Linked DNA regions of Prolixibacter sp. NT017. The protein of the gene in region 1 interacts with the protein of each later gene in a pairwise test. Links are inferred from orthologs where the notes say so. Each region holds a gene or a part of one and is shown in the gene's direction. Other genes may lie near its edges. The genes, in order: gyrB and gyrA.

The links.
Region 2: the proteins of gyrB (region 1) and gyrA interact in binary tests that used the Escherichia coli proteins (3 or more experiments, as listed by UniProt). The link is inferred for Prolixibacter sp. NT017 from one-to-one orthologs.

The regions. Positions count from the first base shown.
Region 1 is NZ_BLAV01000001.1:114,073-117,290, reverse strand. What follows is about bases 205-3,087. They hold gyrB (DNA topoisomerase (ATP-hydrolyzing) subunit B), read left to right. Parts: upstream 205-605; coding sequence 606-2,570; downstream 2,571-3,087. Other genes in these bases: GJU87_RS00400 (TIGR00730 family Rossman fold protein), read left to right, coding at 2,631-3,087; GJU87_RS00410 (hypothetical protein), read left to right, coding at 205-289. In the rest of the region: more of GJU87_RS00410, read left to right, coding at 1-204; more of GJU87_RS00400, read left to right, coding at 3,088-3,215. UniProt on the Escherichia coli protein: DNA gyrase negatively supercoils closed circular double-stranded DNA in an ATP-dependent manner to maintain chromosomes in an underwound state.
Region 2 is NZ_BLAV01000001.1:1,934,263-1,937,692, reverse strand. What follows is about bases 75-3,169. They hold gyrA (DNA gyrase subunit A), read left to right. Parts: upstream 75-414; coding sequence 415-2,925; downstream 2,926-3,169. Other genes in these bases: GJU87_RS08070 (lipopolysaccharide assembly protein LapB), read left to right, coding at 2,998-3,169. Also shown: GJU87_RS08080 (ATP-dependent Clp protease ATP-binding subunit), read right to left, coding at 1-55; more of GJU87_RS08070, read left to right, coding at 3,170-3,430. UniProt on the Escherichia coli protein: A type II topoisomerase that negatively supercoils closed circular double-stranded (ds) DNA in an ATP-dependent manner to maintain chromosomes in an underwound state.

The DNA.
Region 1 (3,218 bases):
GTTTACCCAGCGGCTAACCGGTTTTATCGACGTGAATATCACCGGAAACCGGAAGGCTGTTGTTCTGTATCAAAACGATCCACTCAGTTCAGCGAGGCCTTCTCCCTACCGGGACATCGTTTCTCTCGATCCAATTGTGAATATGAATATCGGTGCAGAATATGAACTGCCATACCATCTGAAGCTTTTCAGCCACCTCGACAATGTATTCAACCAACACTATGACAGGTGGTTGGGATACACGTCTCAGGGAATGCGATTTATGATAGGCGCAAGCTGGTCATTCTAAGCAAATTAAGATATTTTAGTCCTGTTTTACCCCGAAGCTTTTTCGGGGTTTATTTTTATCTGATAATCTGACACTTAACACACATTAATTTGTTGATAAAAACCCGATTCTGAGGGGCCAAAACATCAGGTTAACCGGGATTATTTTGCTATATTTGCCTACCATGAAAAAAGACCTGAAAATGCGGAACTTAACCTGTCTTTTCACTGGCAGCTGCTAAAGTATTGTCCGCAAACCACTTTTGCTCTTTGGTTATCAGGTCGGGGTTGGAATGCTAAGGATTCCGGCGAGATTGAGAATTTAAATAATTCATAGAATGAGTGAATTTGAAAATAACGGATTGAACAACAACTCCGATTATTCAGCCGACAGTATTCAGGTACTGGAAGGTTTAGAGGCTGTACGTAAGCGTCCCGCGATGTACATCGGTGATGTAAACGTTAAAGGTTTGCACCATTTGGTATACGAGGTAGTTGACAACTCCATCGACGAAGCGCTGGCAGGCTACTGTAAGAACATCGAAGTTATCATCAACGAAGATAACTCCATCTCAGTAAAAGACGACGGACGTGGTATCCCAACGGAGCGCCACTCCAAGGAAAATAAATCGGCTCTGGAAGTGGTAATGACCGTCCTCCACGCCGGTGGTAAGTTTAACAAAGACTCATATAAGGTTTCCGGTGGTTTGCACGGTGTTGGTGTTTCGTGTGTTAACGCACTTTCATCTCACCTTCGTGCGGAAATTCACCGCGATGGAAAAATCTGGGAGCAGGAGTACCAGCGAGGCGTTCCTATCAGTGAAACCAAAATTATTGGTGAAACAGACAAAAGCGGAACCATTGTTACCTTCCGTCCAGATGATTCTATCTTCAGCACTACCATCTACAAATACGACATTCTCTCAGCTCGTCTGCGGGAACTGGCTTTCCTGAACAGCGGTATCCGACTGGTCATTATCGATAAGCGCGAGCAGGACGAAAACAGTGAATTCAAAAGAGAAGAATTTTACTCTGAAGCAGGTTTGTCCGAATTTGTCGATTACCTGGATGGCACCCGCGAGCGTCTGATTGATGAAACTATTCATATTACGACCGAGAAAAATAGTGTTCCGGTAGAAATCGCGATGACTTACAACTCATCGTTTACCGAGAACATTCACTCATATGTTAATAACATTAACACCATTGAAGGAGGTACACACCTCACCGGTTTCCGGCGTGGTTTAACCCGTACCCTGAAGAATTATGCGGAAACCAGCGGCATGCTGGCCAAGCTTAAATTCGATATCAGTGGTGACGACTTCCGCGAAGGATTGACGGCCGTTGTTTCGGTAAAAGTAGCTGAACCCCAGTTTGAGGGACAGACCAAAACAAAGCTCGGTAACTCCGAAATCAGTGCATCGGTTGACCAGGCGGTAAGTGAAATGCTTTCGTACTACCTGGAAGAGCATCCGAAAGATGCTAAAACCATCGTAAACAAAGTTATTCTTGCAGCTCAGGCACGTCACGCTGCCCGCAAAGCGAGGGAACTGGTTCAACGTAAAACGGTATTATCAGGTGGCGGCCTTCCGGGAAAACTGGCCGATTGCTCGGAAAAAGATCCGGAACAATGCGAAGTTTTCCTCGTCGAGGGTGATTCGGCAGGTGGAACTGCCAAACAAGGCCGTGACCGTCGTTTTCAAGCGATTCTCCCGTTAAGGGGAAAAATCCTGAACGTGGAAAAAGCCATGTCGCACAAGGTTTTCGAAAGTGAAGAAATTCGCAACATATACACTGCTTTAGGTATCACGGTAGGAACCGAAGAGGACCAGAAAGCATTGAACATCGAAAAGCTGCGGTATCACAAGATAGTAATCATGACCGATGCCGACGTCGACGGTTCTCACATCGCGACGCTTATCATGACTTTCTTCTTCCGCTACATGCAAGATTTGATTCGTAACGGAAATATATACATTGCCACACCACCACTCTACTTGGTGCGCAAAGGCAAGAAAGAAACCTACTGCTGGACGGAACAACAACGCATCGCCCTTATCAACGAATGGGGAGGCGGAAGCGAAAGCAACCTGCACATACAGCGATACAAAGGTTTGGGTGAGATGAACGCCGAACAGCTTTGGGAAACGACCATGAACCCGGAACAACGTACGCTACGGCAGGTAACGATTGAAAACGCCGCCGAAGCCGACCACATCTTCTCCATGCTTATGGGTGACGATGTGCCGCCCCGGAAGAAGTTCATTGAGGACAACGCTACATACGCGAATATCGATGTATAAAGCCTGAAGGCTGGCCTAGGGCCAGCCTTTTTTAATGTATAACAATAAAATTTCTGAGTCGTGAATATCTGTGTTTTCTGCTCGTCGAGTAATGCCATTGCCGATGTTTATTTTGAAGAAGCCCGATTGCTGGGAACATTAATCGGTGACAACCGCCACAACATTGTTTACGGTGGTTCGAATGTTGGGTTGATGCACGCTTGCGCTGAAGCTGCTCGCGAGGCAGGAGCTGTTTCGCTGGGAATCATTCCTCAATCCATTCACGACCGCAATCTGGCTTCGGAGCACGACGATGAATTGATTGTGACACCGAACATGCGGGAACGCAAATACCTGATGCGGAAACGTTCGGATGCATTCATTGCCCTTCCGGGAGGATTTGGAACACTGGAAGAGATTCTCGAGGTGATTACGCTCAAGCAGCTTCACTACCACAACAAACCCATCGTATTTATCAATACCAACGGATTTTATGATGCGCTTCTTCAACAATTTCAGCGCTCATACGATGAAATATTTGCCCGCGAAGAATATAAGAAAATGTACTACGTAGCGAAAGATGCCAGCGATGCGATGGAGTATGTCGAAAATTACCAACCGGAAGAACTGGAAAGCAAGTGGTTCAATGTTCCGGGTAAGAAATAAAGA
Region 2 (3,430 bases), 1.8 Mb from region 1 along the record:
CTTCACGGCTGTAAGAAAGGACGTCTTTTATTCTGGGTGAAAATTTTGAATCCATACTCATCAGCTAACTGTGTTTGCAATTGCTTATCAAATACTGTTCCGGGTCATCCGAAATTACTAAAATAGCTATTATTTCAGTTTTTTCATGATGTTTTAGCCAAATTAACAACCGACCGTACATGCATGTTCAGTGGATTTGTACTGTAAACGAGAAACTTTACCTATTCATAATTTATTACCTGCCAAAATAGGTAAAGTTCCTGTCTTTTCGTCATCAATAAGCGCAAATAATATGTAAAGCAGTTACTTGGATTCGTCAGTAAATTGAAGAGCAAATAATTCACAGAGATACCTATATTTTACTATTTTTGTGTGACCTTAAAAGACACGTTAGAAATTTTTAATTTAAAATAAATGGCTGACGGAGAAAAGATAATTAAAATAAATATCGAAGAGCAGATGAAATCTGCCTACATCGACTACTCGATGTCGGTAATTGTTTCAAGAGCTCTTCCGGATGTTCGGGACGGGCTGAAGCCTGTTCACCGAAGAATCTTGTTTGGGATGGGAGAGTTGGGAATCTACTCCAACCGCTCGTATAAAAAATCAGCAAGGATTGTTGGTGAAGTGCTGGGTAAATATCACCCTCATGGTGATTCCTCGGTATATTTTGCCATGGTTCGTATGGCGCAGCAGTGGTCCATGAGATACCGGCTGGTTGACGGACAGGGAAACTTCGGTTCAGTTGACGGTGATAGCCCGGCTGCTATGCGTTATACCGAGGCCCGTCTTCAGAAACTGGCTGAAGAGGCGTTGGCTGATCTGGACAAGAATACGGTTGATTTTGCACCCAACTTCGACGAGTCGTTGAAAGAACCCACCGTTCTCCCGGCCAAATTTCCGAACCTTTTGGTTAACGGTGCATCAGGTATTGCTGTCGGGATGGCAACAAATATGCCGCCGCACAACCTGACCGACACCATTGAAGCGATCAATGCTTATATCGACAACCCGGACATCGAAATGGACGAGTTGATTGATTTGATCAAAGCACCTGATTTCCCGACAGGAGGAATCATTTATGGCTACTCTGGAGTGCGCGAAGCATACGAGACGGGTCGTGGCCGGATTGTAATGCGTGGTAAATCAGAGATCGAGGTAGCTCCGAACGGAAGAGAAAAGCTGATTATTACAGAGATTCCATACCTGGTTAACAAGGCTGAATTGATTATTAAAATCGCTGACCTGGTTAATGAAAAGAGAATTGATGGAATTGCCAATGTAAATGATGAGTCGGATCGCAAAGGAATGCGCATCGTGGTAGATATCAAACGCGATGACATGGCCAGTGTGGTGCTGAACAAGCTTTACAAATACACGCAGCTGCAGTCGACTTTCAGCGTTAATAACATTGCGCTGGTTAAAGGCCGGCCACGCATGCTGAACCTTCGAGACCTGATTCACTATTTTGTCGAGCACCGTCACGAAGTGGTTGTGCGTCGCACACAATACGAACTGGATCAGGCGGAAAAGAAAGCGCACGTTTTGCGCGGTTTGATCATCGCAATCGACAATCTGGACGCTGTCATCAGTTTGATTCGCGGTTCTAAAACACCGGAAGAAGCGAGAGAAGGTTTGATGACCAACTTCGAGTTGGACGAGATTCAGGCGCGCGCTATTCTCGATATGCGTCTTCAGAAGCTGACCGGACTTGAACGGGATAAGCTGCACGAAGAATACGATGAGCTGATGAAGCAAATCGAACATCTGAAAGATATTCTGGCCAACGAGCCACTTCGGATGCAGATTATTAAGGATGAATTGGCCGAAATCCAAAGTCGCTACGGGGATGAAAGAAAAACGGAAATCATCCATTCAGCGGAAGAATTCAACCCGGAAGATTTCTATGCCGATGATGAGATGGTAATTACCATTTCGCACATGGGATACATGAAGCGTACGCCGCTGACTGAGTTCCGCACGCAATCCCGAGGAGGCGTTGGGTCCCGCGGTTCAACAACCCGTGATGAAGACTTTCTCGAGCACATGTTCATCGCAACGATGCACAATACCATTCTTCTGTTTACCGAAAAGGGTAAATGTTTCTGGTTGAAAGTATATGAAATTCCGGAAGGAGCGAAGGCTTCCAAAGGCCGTGCTATTCAGAACCTCCTGAATATTGAACCGGATGACAATGTCAAGGCTTTCATCAATGTCAAGAATCTGAAGGACGAAGAGTATATTAATAATAACTACATCATTCTTTGTACCAAGAAGGGAGTTATCAAGAAGACTTCGCTTGAAGCATATTCCCGTCCGCGTCAAAACGGTGTAAATGCCATTACCATTCGTGAAAATGACCAGTTGCTGGAAGCACGTCTGACCAACGGTAATCACGAAATTATGATGGCGGTTCGTACCGGAAAAGCCATCCGTTTCCCCGAAGACAAGGTTCGGGCCATTGGTCGTACAGGGGCCGGAGTCCGCGGAATTACACTGGGAGGAGAGAACGACGAGCTGGTTGGTATGGTTTGTGTAGAGAATGAAAGCGAGGATATCCTTGTTGTTTCCGAAAATGGATTCGGAAAGCGTTCTAAGATTGATGACTACCGGATTACCAACCGGGGAGGTAAAGGTGTTAAAACGCTGAATGTTACCCCGAAGACCGGATCGTTGGTAGCGATTAAAAGCGCAAGCAACGATGATGACCTGATGATCATTACCCAAACAGGAGTGACCATTCGTGTTCCCGTCGAGGATATTCGGATGACAGGTCGTGCAGCTCAGGGAGTTAAACTGATCAACCTGAAAGATACCGATAAGATTGCATCCGTTGCCCGGGTGAAGGCATCCGAAACTGAAATTGAAGCTTCAGACGATGCATTAGATGCTGATAGTGAACCTGATGGTGAAGTGTCAGAATAATTGGTTGGAAAGTTTGTACTTTCTGAAAAATCAAGCAAATTTGTAATTAGCAAAATGATAATCAATTCAAACATGAAAAAAGTATTTTTTGTAGCCATTTTACTTCTTGCGGGAACTACTGTATTCGCGCAGAAAGGTAAAGTATCCAGCGCTGAAAATTACAAGGAAAGCGGAAAGCTCGACAAAGCTTTGGAGACAATTGAGTATGCGGTTAGTCCGGATAATCCAAAATCTGACAAAACACTTGATTGGCCTCGTACCTGGGAAGTTCGCGGTGAAATCTATCAGGCAATTTTCGCCTCAAAAGACGAAAATTATAAAAAGCTGAGCGACAATCCGTTGGAGGAAGCCTACAAGTCATATATGAAAGCTTTGTCATTGGATGACAAAGGCCGTTATACCAACAGTATCAAAATTAAGCTCACATTCCTGATCCAGGATTTGACAAAGGCTGCTGTGAACGCCTTCCAGGCAGAGAAATATGACGAAGCGACCAAGTACTTCG